Regions from separate parts of the Paenibacillus rhizoplanae genome, predicted to be linked through region 2. Evidence: riboswitches for the same ligand, from Rfam matches in the RefSeq annotation. Region 2 holds a riboswitch; the other holds the start of a gene.
What was found. A riboswitch is a leader RNA that binds a small molecule or an ion and turns the genes downstream of it on or off. The one in region 2 is predicted to bind S-adenosylmethionine.
Positions count from the first base shown of each region.

Region 1 (8,040 bases), on a different contig from region 2:
ATTATGCCATTACTGACGGGAAGACGGTCATTCAGGATAAGGTCCGCGTGCTGCTGGTGGATCTGCAGAAGAAATACAACACCGGCATTCAGATCATCGATATCAAGTTCCAGGATATTGAGCCGCCAAGCGGCCAGGTGGAGGAAGCCTTCCGCGAGGTGACGAACGCCCGTGAAGAGAAGAATACGAAGATCAACAACGCCAAGAAGTACGAGAACGATATCATTCCGAAGGCGCGCGGTGAAGCACAGGCCCTGCTGGAGCGGGCCGAAGGCGAGAAGAAGTCGCGTATCCTGAATGCGCAGGGGGATGTGGCGCGGTTCAATGCGATTTTTGCCGAATATGCCAATAATCAGAGCGTCACCGAGAGCCGGCTGGTCCTGGAGACACTGGAGACGATCCTGCCTAACGCCAGAATCTTCATTACGAACTCAAACAGTGACACTGTGAACTATCTGCCGCTGAATGAGCTGATGCGCAGCACCAAGGATAGCCCCTCTGCTCCTGCCGCTGTGAATCCGGCGCCTTCAGCCGCACCGCAAGGAGGAGATGCCAAGTGAAAAGAAACCCGATCATCTTATTGATATCATCTATCGTTCTGATTATTCTGCTGGCTGGCTCTATGTACATCGTGAAGGAAGGGGAATATAAGGTCGTTCTCCGTTTCGGTGAAGCAATGCGTGCTGTGGAGGAGCCGGGGCTGAAGTTCAAGCTTCCTTTTATCGAAAATGTCTCGGAGCTGCCCAAGTATCAGATGACGTACGAGAGCTCGCCGACCAGCATTCTGACCAAGGACCAGAAGCCGATTGTGGTTGATAATTATACGGTCTGGAGAATCACCAACGCCTCGCAGTTCCTGAGAACCGTTCAATCGGTCAGCGGTGGGGTCCAGCGTATCGATGAAGCTGTCTACAACTCGGTGCGCCGCAAACTGTCGGAGGTCAACTATGAGAATATCATCAGTGAGGATACCGGACGGGGCAATATTAATGATGAGATTACTAAGGATGTAGTAGCGGCTTTGACCCGGGATAATTACGGAATTGAAGTCATTGACGTACGGATCAAGCGTACCGACCTGCCGGAAGAGAACAAGCAGAGCGTGTACAACCGGATGATCTCGGACCGTCAATCCATTGCTGCACGTTATCTGTCCGAAGGGGACGAGGAATCCAGGAAGATCACCTCCAAGGCGGACCGCGCCTCCCGGGAGCTGATGGCCCAGGCTGAAGCCGACTCCAAGAAGATTATCGCCGCAGGCGAAGGGGAAGCGGCCAAGATCTATAACCTGGCCTATGGCAAATCTCCCGAGTTCTATAGCTTCTACCGCACGCTGCAGAGTTATGTGACTACGCTGAAGAATGAGCCGGTCATCATGATCCCGATCGATTCGCCTTATGCGAAGATACTGATGGGCAATAAATAAATAGGCTGAATGACAAACACCCCTTAGGATCAATTGATTCTAAGGGGTGTTTGTCGTTTTGCCCGGCGGGCTAGAAGGTTGTAATTTCAGGAAAATAGGCTTATCTAGATAACTCACTTAATATATATTGTGTTATATCAATTATTTTCAAATCAAAGGGGTGTTCATATGAATCAGAAGATAAAACGAGTGCTACTTGGCAGCCCGATCCATCAGAAACCGGAGATTCTGGAGCATTTTCTGAAGTCGCTGCAGCGGCTCAACCTTAACAATATTGAGCTGCATTACTATCTGATTGATGATAATCGGGATACAGCTTCCAGTGAACTCCTGCAGCAGTTCGCCCAGAGCGGGAGAACAGTCTTCCTGGAACCCTCTGGCTACCATGATGACTATATACGCGATGATAATACCCATGCCTGGCGTATCAGCCTTATCTGGAAGGTGGCCGAGTTCAAAAATAAGATGATCCGGCGCGCGGAAGCTTTCGGCTATGATTATCTGTTTCTGGTGGATTCCGATCTTATTCTTCATCCAAGTACGCTGGAACAGCTGATCAATTCAGGCAAGGACATTATCGCTGAAGTGTTCTGGACCCAGTGGCAGCCGGGCAAGCTGGAACAGCCGCAGGTGTGGATGCATGACGAATACAACCAATGGGAAGCGTTGCCGGGAGAAAAGCTTTCACCTGAGGAGATCAAGCGCCGCCTGCATGCTTTTCTGCTTAAGATGAGGCAACCGGGAACCTATGAAGTCGGCGGACTTGGTGCCTGTACTCTGATCAGCATCAAGGCCATCAAGTCCGGTATTAGTTACAAGAAGGTCCGAAACCTCTCCTATTGGGGAGAGGATCGCCATTTCTGTATCCGTGCAGCAGCACTTGATATTCCCCTCTTCGTGGATACTCATTATCCGGCGCTGCATATCTACAGAGACAGTGATCTTGACAAAGTGGAGGAGTTCGTAAAACTAACAGATGCAGAAGCTAATCTAATTAAGCTGCAAGCTGCTGATGCGGAACATGTTGTCACCCCGGCAGCGGCACAACGCCGACACAAGCTGACTCTCACGATGATCGTCAAGAATGAAGCCTCAAGGTTCCTGCGGAAGATTCTGGAAGAGCACCGCAAATATATCGACGAGGCCGTTATTATCGATGATGGCAGCACAGATGAAACAGCAGAATTAATTAAGGAGGTTCTGGGGGGAATTCCGCTTAAGTTGATTTATAATCCGGTCTCCCGCTTCAACAATGAATCCGAGCTGCGCAAGCAGCAGTGGGAGGCGGTGGTTGCGACCCAGCCGGAATGGATTCTTAATCTGGATGGGGATGAGATCTTTGAATCCAGCTTTGCCGAAGAAGTGGACTCCCTGCTGAGAACGGAGAACTGCGACTTATTCTGCTTCCGCCTCTACGATCTATGGGATGACAACCATTACCGCGAGGATAAGTACTGGCGGGCCCACATGAGATACCGGCCGTTCCTGGTCCGCTACCGCGAAGACATTACCTATCTCTGGAATGATCTCCCGCAACACTCCGGGCGGTTGCCAGAGAATATTTGGGAATTGCCTCATCAATTGAGCAACCTGCGGATTAAGCATCTCGGCTGGTCGAAGCAGGAATTTCGGCTGGAGAAGTATATGCGTTATATGCAACTGGACCCGAATGGCAAGTACGGCTGGAAGGAGCAGTATCAGTCCATCCTTGACGAGCATCCCCGTCTGTTGCCTTGGAGCGAATAGTAAGGGCATCCGTTTCTGTTACTGGAAGATCAGCAGTAGCGTGCCCACCACGAAGCAGTAGTACGAAAAGTAGATCAGGTTCCCCTTCGCCATAATGCCGATGAACCAGCGCATCGCGTAATAAGTGGCGACCAGTGTGGTGAGGAAGGCAATCATATAGGGAATTGCCAGCGCGGAGCGGTTAGGATCATGCACGATGTCGGATGCACCCAGGATCAGACCGCCGATACTAATAGGAATGTACAGCATGAAGGAGAACTTGAGTGCGGTCTCCTGCTTCATCCCGACGGCGATCGAGGCGATCACGGTTGAACCGGAACGGCTGATACCGGGAATCAGGGCCACTGCCTGAGCCAGTCCGACAAGAATGGCATCCCGCACGGTAAGATTTCCGTCTCTTTTTTGCCCGCGCAGATTGCGGATCAGCCAGAGGGCCACCCCGGTAACAAGTAAGCTGATGGATACGGTATGTACGGAGGTGAAGACGCGTTCGATCGTATCCTTGAAGAACACAGCAGCCACGGCTGCAGGAATCGTACCTATCACAATATAGAGGCAGAACATGAACTCCGACCGGTACTTGGCATTGCGCGTGCGCATATAATGGAAGGCACCTGTAATCAGATCCAGAATATCTTTGCGGAAAATAAAACAGATGGCGATCAGGGATGCCGTATTCGTTAAGATTTCAAAGGATAGCCCATTCTGCTTCATGCCGAGCAGTCGTTGTACGATGATCAGGTGCCCGCTGGAAGAGACGGGAATCGGCTCCGTCACTCCCTGCACGAGACCCAGCAATAAGTATTTTAGCCATTCGAACCAATTCTCCATGAGTTCCTCCTGAATATCAACTGCAATTTCGTTAAGCCTGTCTTCTTCTTAGCCGCTTGGACAAGACGTACAGTCCGAAGCCGAGCAGGAACAGGGTTGCCGCCGGAATAAGGTAAGGCTTGACGATCTCGTCCACATGCTCCCACTGCGAGCCCAGCTTGAAGCCCAGATAGACATAGACCGAGGTGATCGGAAGCATGGCCAGGAAGGTGTACAGACTGAACTTGAACACATTCATTTTGGCGATTCCGCAAGGGATGGAGATCAGCGTTCTCACACCGGGGATGAAGCGTCCGTAGAAGGCCACACCGCTGCCGTATTTCTCAAAAAAACGGTCGGAGGCCTCCAGATGATGCGGGCGGATGAACAGATACTTGCCGTACTTATCGACCATCGGCCTGCCGCCATACCGGCCCAAGGCATACAGTGTTAGCGGGCCGAAGGTGCCCCCGACAGTACCAGCCAGGATCGTAAGCAGGAGCTTCATGTCCCCAAGATACACCCAATATCCGGCAAGCGGCAGCACGATTTCAGCAGGTACGAATTCAAACGACAAGGCGATGACGATACCAGCATACGACAAATCTTTGAAAAAGAGTATAAATTCCGTAATCCACTCTGTCATGCATTTCTCTCCCTTCTCAAACAAAAAGCCCCCTAATTAAAGGGGGCAGTCTCATCAACTGTCAGCACCCTCTCATCTGTGCAAGGCATCCGGGATGCCTCTAGTGCTGTGCCTTAATGCTTATAGCATGCCGGTCACAGCGGTATCATCGGGCGAAGCCCTCCACCGAACTCTGGATAAGAGTATTATTCAATTTGATAACATTAAAACATACCTGTTACCCATTAAGCAAGTTTGAGAGAGTGGGAGAAACTGTGTATAAAATATGAAAGCGTTATCGCAGCTCAATCCTGAACACATCGCCCGCTTGCCCGCCGAACACGGCCATTCCGCCGTCCGGCAACCGGACCGAAGGGTCTTTGCTTACCTTGAAGTGGCTTACAATCATCCCGTCGGCATCATAGACAACGAAACCGCCGCTTGGGGGAGAGGTAACGGTCATGGTTTTGCCGGCAGCCTTCTTATCAATCTTGAACCATACACTCTCGCCGCCCGCAGGAACGGTGCTGGTAGAGGCAGGGCCTCCGTAGATCGGCTTCACGGCGTTCTCGCTAATATAATCATTGCCGTCAATGGTTAAATATTCGGCACCGTTCTGCTTGGAGAAGGTCAGATCGAAGGCATCTCTTCCGTTCATGACTGGAATCTCAGCCGCATTGACGGCGGTGTTCTCGTCCACAATCCGCGTCCCGGTGGCATAGCCTTGTTCAACCTCAATAGTCTTCGTCAAGATGGAAGGGGAGAGGTAGAAGAAGGAATTGATTTTCTCATCCACAGCGTAGTAATGCTTCCCGTCTCTTTGCGCCCAGGCCTGCTTCGTAGAAGCATTCAGCGGACTTACCGCAAGCTTCTGATATTCATACGTGACCATTAGCATTTGACCAACGCCAGGGATGCTCAGGTGGGTATTCAGCTTCAAATAGGTTTTGCCGTTCTTCTGTTTATCGAAGCTTATGGCGGCGCTGCCGTCCGGGCTCGTGAACTGCCCCTTGCCGGTATAGATATACTTCTGTGCAGGAATGAGTCCCCCTTCAAGCGCAGGCAGATCAATCGCTCCGTCCTTAATGGTTATGGCTGTGGTTGCGCCGACAGTGCCATATAATCCCGCAAAGGACTGCATCTCAGCTGGCATAGCCGCTTTAACAGGAGGCTTGAAGGCAGCATCCGGCAGAATCTTGTTAATCTTCCCGGTGTCCTTCAGGTAGGCCAGCAGCACATTGGTGGCGAAAATGGTGTTATAGATTGAGCTTCCGCCTGACGAGAGCACCGCGATGGATATATCGGATTCCGGCAGGGTAATCAGGTCAGCGTGATACATGATGGTATCTCCGCCTTTGGATAAGGCTGTGATTCCGTAATCACTGAACGGCGCCAGATCTACGGCATCCCAGCCCAGACCGTAATTGAAGCTGTTTCTCTCCTCAGGCACCCAGATCCCGTTCTTGTATTCGGGCTGCTGCATCGCTGTAGCGGAGGCTTTCGACAGAACGTCTGGATGCTTTCCGTTCAGCATCTCGGCGAATGTAGTCAGATCTTCGGCTGTGGAATAGAGGCCACCCGCTCCGAGGATATTGGCGTTCTCGCTAGGCAATGCCTGCGTTAGACCAGGGAAGTAGGTTTTGGCGAGCTGCTGCCGGTTAAAGGTATCCAGCGGCGTCTTGGTGGAGCTTAGCTTCAGCGGGCTGCTCATGTGCTGATCCAGGAACTCTGTATAGCTATTGCCCGTCACCTGCTCAATCATCAGCTCCAGCAATTGAAAGCCGTCATTGCAGTATACGGAATATGCGCCGGGATCGGATTTCAGGCGTTCGGACTGAAGCCTGGTCAGCAGCTCATCATGATTCTGTGTATCGGCATCGTCCATCAGAATGCTGTTCCCGTAGTGGCTGCCGTACAGGCCCGAGGAGTGGTTCATTAACATGCGCGGGGTAATCTGCTTGTACCGCTCATCGGCCATCTTGAACTGCGGCAGATACGTGGTCAGCGGCTGATCAATGTCAATGATCTTATCTTCTGCGAGCATCATCGTGGCTGCGGAGACATGCATTTTGCTGACCGAGCCGATGCCGAACATCGTATCCTTGGTGATCGTCGTCCCGGCTGCCTTATCGGATACACCGAAGCCGCCGGATACCGTAATCGCACCTCTATCCCTGATTGCATATTGCATGCCGCTTACCCCGTAATCGGATACGATCTTCGAGCCCAGCAGGCGGGCTGTTGTCTGCACCGGGCTCTCCTTCTCCTGCGCGGCAGCCGGGGCCGCAGGAATCACTAACATGGCAGCCAGTACGACTGAAGTTAACTTGTTCATCTTGAATTCCTCCTCTTGTGTCTCTTAGGTAATCTTCCTGAAGTTATCATACAGGCAGAAGAGAGGAACGTGGCTTGAACAACCCTGAAACGCTAATAACGATCCCTAAAGTGCATTTTATATAGAGGCTTCGCGTGAGAAGGGGAGGACCACCATATTGTTGAATTCCCGATGCCCGGCTTCAATCGTCATATTCCCGCCGTACTTCTCGCAGATTCTGGAGATATTGGTCAGGCCGATGCCGTGGTATTCCGGGTCGGGCTTCCGGCTCTGCAATGGGGCGGTCACCGTGGCGGTGTGATTCAGGATATGGATGAACAGGGCGGACTCACTGGAGTGCATCTGGATCAGAATGTAGCGGTCCTCGGCGAGCCGTACTTTTTTGGAGGCTTCAATGGCATTGTCCAGCATGTTGCCCAGCACAACGCACAGGTCATAACGGTCGATGTGAAGCTCACGGGACAGCAGCTTAAGGCGGGTGTCGATTCGGATGCCGTTCGCTTGTCCGATATTCAGCGTGTTCGTGACCAGCGCATCCACCACCAGATGGCCGGTGTTGACCCGCTGGTAGGCATCCTCCACTTTATTCAGCGTGAGCTTGATATGCGCAAGAGCTGCCGCCGGATCATCCCGCCGTATACATTCTTCAATGTAGAGGAACTGCTGATGGGTGTCGTGGATGATTCTTTTGATCGACTTGAAGCTGTGCACCGTCTTCTCATAGTTGGCGTCCTGATAGTTCATCTGGTGCTGAAGCTGGGCGTTCTCATGCATGAACTGGAACTTGTCGGTAATGGTATCGAAGATATAGACGATCATCACATTCAAGAACAGGAAGCCGAGAATCGCAAAAAAATAATAGAAATCCTTCGTGCTGTTAACGGTAAGGATGTTGATCTGATAGGTGCTGATGAGCGGGACAATCAGGAACATCACATAATACCGGTAGGGCAGGGAGACGCTTCGCCGCTTGGAGATCAGCCGGATGATCTGAATCACCGGGAACATAATAATGCAGCTTAGGATCAGTCCCTTGATGAAGGCCTGCCGGTCAATTCCCGTACCCGTGTCCATGCTGGTGTAGTCTACCGAATCTAT
Region 1 is NZ_JBHUKY010000029.1:1,116-9,155, forward strand. It holds gene hflK (FtsH protease activity modulator HflK) at 1-560, shown strand, start outside; gene hflC (protease modulator HflC) at 557-1,426, shown strand; gene ACFSX3_RS17090 (glycosyltransferase family 2 protein) at 1,595-3,172, shown strand; gene ACFSX3_RS17095 (undecaprenyl-diphosphate phosphatase) at 3,191-4,003, opposite strand; gene ACFSX3_RS17100 (DedA family protein) at 4,035-4,628, opposite strand; SAM riboswitch class I at 4,698-4,811, opposite strand; gene ACFSX3_RS17105 (serine hydrolase domain-containing protein) at 4,903-6,942, opposite strand; gene ACFSX3_RS17110 (GHKL domain-containing protein) at 7,060-8,040, opposite strand, start outside.
Region 1: it holds a riboswitch for S-adenosylmethionine, as region 2 does, so the genes downstream of both, ACFSX3_RS17100 (DedA family protein) here and ACFSX3_RS21435 (methionine ABC transporter ATP-binding protein) in region 2, are expected to answer to the same signal.

Region 2 (8,040 bases):
ATGAAATTGCAGCCGGCCCGTGTACGCGCTGGTGAATAATGATATGACTATTGTCTTGATTTGTCATTATTGTTTGACTTATTCCGTACATTTTGATTCACTTAAAGAGCAAGCTTCGTGTGGAACTTTCTGATAGAAGGGAATGGTCAATTGATGGACAAAATCAGCTCGCCTGCCCAGTTCCAGGTAGCAATTCAGTCTCCGCGCCTGACGGTGGCAGTCTTCAAGGCAGATTGGTGTGTGGATTGCAAATTTATTGATCCGTTCATGCCTGATGTGGAACAGAAATATGCTGAGCGTCTTACCCTGGTCGAAGTGGATGTCGATGCCGTAGGCGATGTCAGCCAGGAACAGAATATACTGGGCATTCCTAGCTTTGTCGCGTACACTGATGGACGGGAACTGGTCCGGTTTGTGAACAAGCTCCGGAAGTCCCGGGAGGAAATTGAGAAGTTCCTTGATACGGCGCTGGACGTTTATCTCAGCATTCACAAGTAATTCCGCAGCACCGCTTTCGCCCTATCCGAGCAGAAGCGGTGCTTTTTTTCTATTCTTTGACGCTACTCATTCCTATACAATACGGGTGATATTATTGACGACACTTCAATTAAAATGGCTCAGCTATCTGACCTGTCTCATTATGTTCATGGCGCTGTTCGGCGGGGTTGTGGTGACCAAGACCGGTTCGGGACTGGAGTGCGGAAATCAGTGGCCGCTGTGCCACGGGAAGCTGATTCCAGCCTATACGATCGGCTCTCTGATTGAATATACCCACCGCTTGTTCAGCGGCCTGGCTGGCCTGCTGTCCCTGGCTTCCATGGTTGCCTTCTGGCGTTATGCCAGGCACCGTAAAGATCTGCTGGCCTATGCCCTGCTGACCCTGATCTTCGTCATCGTTCAAGGCGGGATGGGAGCGCTTGCAGTAGTGAAGTCGCAGTCGGCTGCGGTTATGGCCCTGCATATGGGCTTCTCGCTGATCGCCTTCGCCGGTTCGCTGATGCTGGCGCTTGGGACCCGGTGGACATTCTCCCCAGGAGCGGGTCTCAGCATGGGAAGTCCCAAAGTCCGCCCAGCCTTCCGCAACTTAACCTGGGTTACTGCAGTATATTCATATATCGTTGTCTACATTGGGGCCTATGTAAGCCACACCAGCTCCCAGGGCGGATGCTCCGGCTGGCCGCTGTGTAACGGACAATGGATTCCGGAGATGAGCGGCGGAGTAGGGATCGTATTCGTGCACCGGATTGCGGCGGCGATTCTTTTCCTGCTGACGGCTATGCTTGGGCATCTGGCCTTCTGGAAGTATAAGGAGCTGCCTGAGCTGAGGGCTCTGGGAGTAGCGGCAGTTCTGCTATGCCTGATGCAGGTATTCAGCGGAGCGGCTGTGGTATACACACTGAATAATGAAAAATTGTACATATTTGCTGCGATGTCTCATATTGTGCTGATCTCCGGGCTCTTCGGGGTTCTGTGCTACATGAGTGTAAGGGTCTGGCAATTAAGCGGAGCTGGCAGGAGCAGCAAGTGATAAGCATACGGCAACGGTGGACGGGATAAGCATAACGTCCTGTTTGAGGAGGAAGGCTATAGTGCGTTACGGTAATTTACGACAATGGATCGAGCAGCTCCGCAGGGATAAGGATCTGGCAGTGATAGATACGCCTGTTGATCCTTATCTGGAGCTTGCCGAAATTCACCGCCGGGTGGTGCAGGAGGAAGGCCCGGCACTGCTGTTCACGAACGTGCAAGGAACACCGTTCCCGGTTGCTACGAATCTGTTCGGTACAGTCCGGCGCGTCAACAAAGCCTTTGGGACAAGACCGGAGCAGCTGCTGAAGTCGCTGACAACGGCGATGGAGCAGCTGATTCCGCCTTCCGCCGCCGGCGTATGGCGGGAAAAGACGGTGCTGCTTGAGCTGCTGAGGGCAGGCACCAAGAATATACCGCAAGGAGAGGCTCCGGTGCTCGGCGTCTGCAGCAGCAGTGACCCTCTGAAGGAGCTGCCCCGGATTACAGCCTGGCCTAAGGATGGCGGGGCGTTCATCACGCTTCCTCTGGTCTATACGGAGAATATCACCAACCCGAAGGATCATAATCTCGGATTGTACCGGATTCAGGTGTATGACGACAGCACCACAGGCATCCACTGGCAGATTCATAAGGGCGGCGGCTTCCATCATTCGCAGGCAGAGCTTCTCGGCGAGACCCTGCCGGTGTCTGTCTTCATCGGCGGACCGCCGGCCCTGATTGCTGCGGCAGTGGCACCGGTCCCGGAACGGATTCCAGAGCTGCTGCTGGCCTCGCTGATGCTGGGCGGCAAGCTCCCCATGGTGAAGGACCCCTTGGGCGGGCACCAGATTCCGGCCGAGGCGGAGTTCTCCATCCGGGGGCGTGTGTCTCCGCTGGAGCGGAGAGCGGAAGGGCCGTATGGCAGCCAGTCCGGCTACTATTCCATGCAGCATGATTTCCCGGTCATGCATGTTCAACGGATGTGGCACCGCAAGGATGCCATCTTCCTGGCGACCATCACCGGCAAGCCGCGCCAGGAAGACTATTATCTGAAGGATTATTTGCAGCGGCTGCTCGCTCCGGCCTATCCTCTGCTGATTCCTTCGGTCAAAGCCTTATGGTCCTACTCCGAATCGGGTTCACATTCACTGACTTCAGCGGTTGTGAGGGAAAGCTATCCGCGTGAGTATATGGTGTCAGCGTTTCGTATTTTGGGGGAAGGCCAGCTCTCCTTAACCAAATTCCTGCTGCTGACAAATGTTCAGGTGGAGCTGACCGATTTCCCTAAGCTGCTCGAAACGGTGCTTGAGCGCTTCAACCCGCAATCGGATCTGACGATCTTTGCCAATACTTCCATGGATACGCTGGATTATACCGGCCGAAAGCTGAATCACGGCAGCAAAGCGGTGATGGCGGGCCTCGGCAGTCCGGTCCGTCAGCTGCCAAGGACGTATACAGAGGGTCTGCTTCCATCAATCACCGCCGCTGTGCCTTATTGCGGAGGATGTTTAGCCGTTTCCGGTGCATCCTATGAAGAGGACCCGGAGCTGCCGGAGCGGCTGGTGTCTGTCTTCAAGGAGAGGGAGACCGCCTGGCCGCTGATTGTACTGGTCGATCAGGCGGAAGAAGCGGTAAGCACGCAGACCTCATTCCTGTGGAGCGTATTCACCCGCTTCAATCCGGCGGATGATATCTATTCGGCGGCCCAGGTACACCGCGGCACTGTCAGCTATACGCTGCCGATCATTATAGATGCCCGGATGAAGCCGGGATACCCGGAGGAGCTGGCTCCGAGCGAGGATATTGCAAAGCGGGTAGACCGCAACTGGAACCGTTATTTTCCTCTAGTGTAAAAGTGAACTTTAAGGAGGGTCAAAATATGCTGCGGACATTATTGGGAGAGCCGCCCCGCGTGAACAGCGGTGTGCTGGCTGAAGCTATGGAGTCCATGGCGAAGGCTGCCTCCATGCTGCGCAAGGAGATGGCGGCACATGAAGACCATGACCATGAATACCGCAAGCTGGAAATCTGGACGCGCGGCCTGATCTCCTCCCTGGATGAGCTGGAGCAGAGCTGGTTCGCAGCCGCCTTTTTCCGAAAGTCAGTGGTTGCCGGTTATATGGATGATATGTCGTCCACCGAGCAGGGGGAGTACGCCAGATATGTGTATTTCTATAAGGATGGCTTCATTCGTGTCTTCTCGCTGCTGGACAAGCTGGGCACGGTGCTGAATAATCTGTACAATCTCAATACCGCCAAGGTGAAGGTGCATTTCTCTTACTTCACGGTGCTGCGGCAATTTCAGCTGCTTCAGGCGCACCATCCGCTGGCGGACGAACTGGAGCGAATCAGGAACTCCTACCGGGAGCCGGTAGAGAATCTGCGCAAGCGGCGCAACGCTGAGATCCATTACATGAATGCGGAGATGACGGACGATCTCTGGCAGCGTCACCAGGGACTGCATGACAAGATTCGTCTGGAGGATCTCGACAGCCATTTGGAGGATTTGAAGCAGAGCCTGGAGATGGTATGCCAATCTCTGGCTGCCGCATACAGGTACGGTAATGAACAATGGCACAAGAATAAAGCGGCCTCAGGCCTGAAATCCGGACATGCCCGTTCGTAAAAACTTACCTTTGACAAAAAACTCGAAACTGAATATACTTAGGCATACATTAACTTCTGACAGGATACGGAATATATAACTTCATACTTTTATCTTATCGAGAGCGGCGGAGGGATAGGCCCGATGAAGCCCGGCAACCGGTTTGAATTCAGTTAAGTGCTGCATCCAAATGTCATGGTGCTAATTCCTACAATGCCTTCAATTCGGGGTATTTGGCAGATGAGAAGGCATTGTCATTATACACACAGGGCCTCTTGCGATCTGCACGGATCGTAAGGGGCCTTTTTTGCAATGATGGAAGCTAGAACAGAAGGGGGACGCAGCGGTTGATAGAATTGAAGGATATAACCAAAGTGTACGGCAAAGGCAGTAAGCAGGCAACTGCACTCTCTGCGCTGAGCCTGTCGATTAAGAAGGGGGAAATCTTCGGGGTGATCGGTCACTCCGGGGCCGGCAAAAGCACGCTGATCCGCTGCATTAATCTGCTGGAGCGCCCGACTGCGGGCGAGGTGTGGGTGGACGGTGTGGAGCTGACAGCGCTCAGCCAGGGACAGCTGCAGGAGCAGCGGCGCAAGATCGGGATGATTTTTCAGCATTTCAATCTGCTCTCATCGGCTACAGTCTATGATAATATCGCGTTTCCGCTGCGGCTGATCGGAGCTGGAAGAACCGAGATTGAACAAAAGGTCAAGGAACTGCTCGCCCTGGTCGGACTGGAGGAGCACTGGAATAAGTACCCGGCTCAGCTATCCGGCGGACAGAAGCAGCGTGTCGGGATTGCCCGGGCGCTGGCGAGTGATCCGGACGTTCTGTTATGCGATGAAGCGACCTCGGCGCTTGACCCGCAGACGACAGACTCCATTCTGCACCTGCTGATGGATATCAACAGCAAATTCCATCTGACCATCGTGCTGATTACCCATGAAATGCATGTGATTCAGAGCATCTGCGACCGCGTTGCCGTGATTCATGGCGGAGGAATTGTGGAGCAGGGTGAAGTGGCCCAGGTATTTCTGAAGCCGAAGCATGAAGTTACCAAAGAATTCATCCGCAGTGAGACTCAGTCGGGCGGACCGCTCCGGCAGGCGATTGATGCTGTACAGCCAGGCTATACGAAGTCGGTCAAGATCACTTTTCTCGGGCACAAGACTTACGAATCCACGCTCTCCCAGGTGGTTCAGGGAACCGGGGTTCATTTCGCCATTCTCCATGGCACCATCTCAACGATCAAGGATGTTCCTTACGGGCAGCTGATTGTCCGGTTCGAAGGACCTGCCAATGCGGTTGAAGCCACGCTTACAGAGCTAGTAGCGCAAGGTCTTGATGTGGAGGTGATTTCCTGATGGGCGGACTGGATTTTAATAAGATTGATTGGGCAGAAATGCTCGATGCAACGGTGGCTACACTTAACATGGTTGTTATTTCAGGAATATTCACAATTATCCTTGGTTTACCGCTCGGAATTATGCTATATTTATGGGGTGGATCAAATAACGTTATTATCAGAGCTGTTTACTCGGTATTATCGTTCATCGTAAATATCCTGCGTTCCGTTCCGTTTATCATTCTAATGGTCGCCCTGATCCCGCTCAGCAAGATCATTATGGGCACCTCCATCGGTGTGCGTGGAACCATTCTGGCACTGGTGATCGGTGCGGCTCCCTTTTTCGCCAGACTGGTGGAAACGGCGCTGCGGGAGGTTGACCGGGGAATTATTGAAGCAGCGCAGGGTATGGGGGCATCCACCGGGCAGATCGTTATGCGCGTCTTGCTGCCGGAGGCTCGTCCGGGCTTGCTTGCCGGAATAACCATTACTATAGTGACCATTGTCTCGTATACTGCCATGGCGGGATTTATTGGCGGCGGCGGCCTGGGAGACCTGGCGATCCGTTACGGATATTATCGTTATGAGAAGGAAGTCATGATTATCTCAGTAGCTCTGATAGTGATTCTGGTGCAGCTGCTGCAAATGGCCGGTGACCGGCTGGTAAGACATTTTACACGGAAATAAGGTACGTCCACATATAGCCTTATTCAATAAACCATATGGATTAGAGGGGGATTTACAGATGAAAAAAGTACTGCTTACATTCTTCAGCCTGACCTTGGTATTGGTGCTTGCCGCTTGCGGAAACAACAAGGCGAATAACGCCACGAGCTCTGCTGCGACAAAGGCACCTACAGAAGCGGCTGCTACAGAGCCTGCTGCCGACCCGGTAACCCTGGTAATTGGTGCTTCTGCTGTACCACATGCGGAAATCCTCAAAGCGATTGCCCCGCAGCTTGAAGCCCAAGGCATTAAGCTGGAGATCAAAGAATTCTCGGATTATATCCTGCCCAATACACAGCTTGCTGAGAAGCAGCTCGATGCGAACTTCTTCCAGCACAAGCCTTATCTCGATGATCAGAACACCAAGAACGGTACGGATCTCGTATCTGTAACTGCTGTTCATGTAGAGCCATTTGGTGCCTATTCCAAAAAGATCAAATCGATCGACGAATTGGCAGAAGGTGCCAAGGTTGCGATTCCGAATGATGCGACGAACGGAGGCCGGGCCTTGATTCTGCTGGCGAAGAACGGTCTGATCAAGCTGAAGGATGACACGGATATTGCTTCCACCAAAGCGGATATCACAGAGAACGCTAAGAAGCTGGATATCATTGAGCTGGATGCAGCCATGCTGCCCCGTCAGCTGGATGAAGTGGACCTGGCGCTGATTAACACCAACTTCGCACTGGATGCCAAGCTGTCTCCAACGAAGGATGCGTTGTTCATTGAAGGCGGAGATTCTCCATATGCCAACCTGCTGGTAGCCCGTCCTGACAATAAGGACTCCGATGCGATCCAGAAGCTGGCAGCAGCGCTGACTTCCCCGGAAGCGAAGGCGTTCATCGAGAAGCAGTATGAAGGTGCGATTGTTCCGGCATTCTAAGCTTAAGCTTAGGGAAGCTGAATAATCCTAAGAAGACCAGAAGAAGCCCGGTAGCCGGAGATGGCTGGCGGAGCGGCTTCTGGTTTTTTTTTGAAATAGCCAGAAGGTTGATCCTACAGGCGAAATCCACTATAATAAAAAAAATCCCGGCCTCTTAGCGGAGGCCGGGATGGTTATGAAACGGGATTAGAATACCTGAACGACTTCTTCCACGCCTTCTACTTCTTCAATCAGGGCGCGTTCGATCCCGGCTTTTAGCGTGATCGTGGAGCTTGGGCAACTGCCGCATGCACCCATAAGCTTCAGCTTGACGATGCCGTCTTCAACATCAATCAGTTCCACGTCACCGCCATCGCGCTGCAGGAACGGACGAAGTTTATCAAGGACTTCCAGTACTTCATCGTACATGGTTGCGCTTTGTACATTCTCACTCATTTCTCAATCACTCCTTTCGTATGTTTATTATAGTACAAAAACTTAAAAAATAAAATGGTTAAGGCAGAATAGGGAGATCATCATGAGACCAATTATAGAATTCTGTGCCAGCAACATCGGCCACGGCACTGAACCGCTCAAGCTTAAGCTGGAACAAAACCCTGAATATGATGTAGTGGAGTACGGCTGTCTGAACAACTGCGGAGAGTGTTACCTCCAGCCGTTCGCCATGGTTGATGGCGAGATTATTGAAGCCGATTCCCCCGCTGCTCTGGAAGAGGCTATTGAAGCCGCTATAAGAGAAGCAGAGGCCTGGGACAGCCTGGAGATTGACTAAGCCGGGATTATCAGCCGAAATGGCGTTTGGACATCCACAGGACGCCGCTCTTCAGCAGGCGTGGAACCCGGCCCATGACGGAGCGGCGGCCCATCAGGCCGAAACCGGCATTTTTGCCGAGTGAACCGAGGGTTCCCTTCAGCTTGATCTTATGCAGCTTCGGGGTTTCCCCCCGCCATAGCGCCTGAATAATCTGGCCC
Region 2 is NZ_JBHUKY010000035.1:11,478-19,517, reverse strand. It holds gene ACFSX3_RS21460 (putative polysaccharide biosynthesis protein) at 1-39, shown strand, start outside; gene ACFSX3_RS21455 (thioredoxin family protein) at 154-498, shown strand; gene ACFSX3_RS21450 (COX15/CtaA family protein) at 584-1,528, shown strand; gene ACFSX3_RS21445 (UbiD family decarboxylase) at 1,590-3,362, shown strand; gene ACFSX3_RS21440 (Cthe_2314 family HEPN domain-containing protein) at 3,389-4,135, shown strand; SAM riboswitch class I at 4,227-4,361, shown strand; gene ACFSX3_RS21435 (methionine ABC transporter ATP-binding protein) at 4,462-5,478, shown strand; gene ACFSX3_RS21430 (methionine ABC transporter permease) at 5,478-6,146, shown strand; gene ACFSX3_RS21425 (MetQ/NlpA family ABC transporter substrate-binding protein) at 6,205-7,068, shown strand; gene ACFSX3_RS21420 (NifU family protein) at 7,255-7,503, opposite strand; gene ACFSX3_RS21415 (YuzB family protein) at 7,586-7,840, shown strand; gene ACFSX3_RS21410 (NAD(P)/FAD-dependent oxidoreductase) at 7,851-8,040, opposite strand, start outside.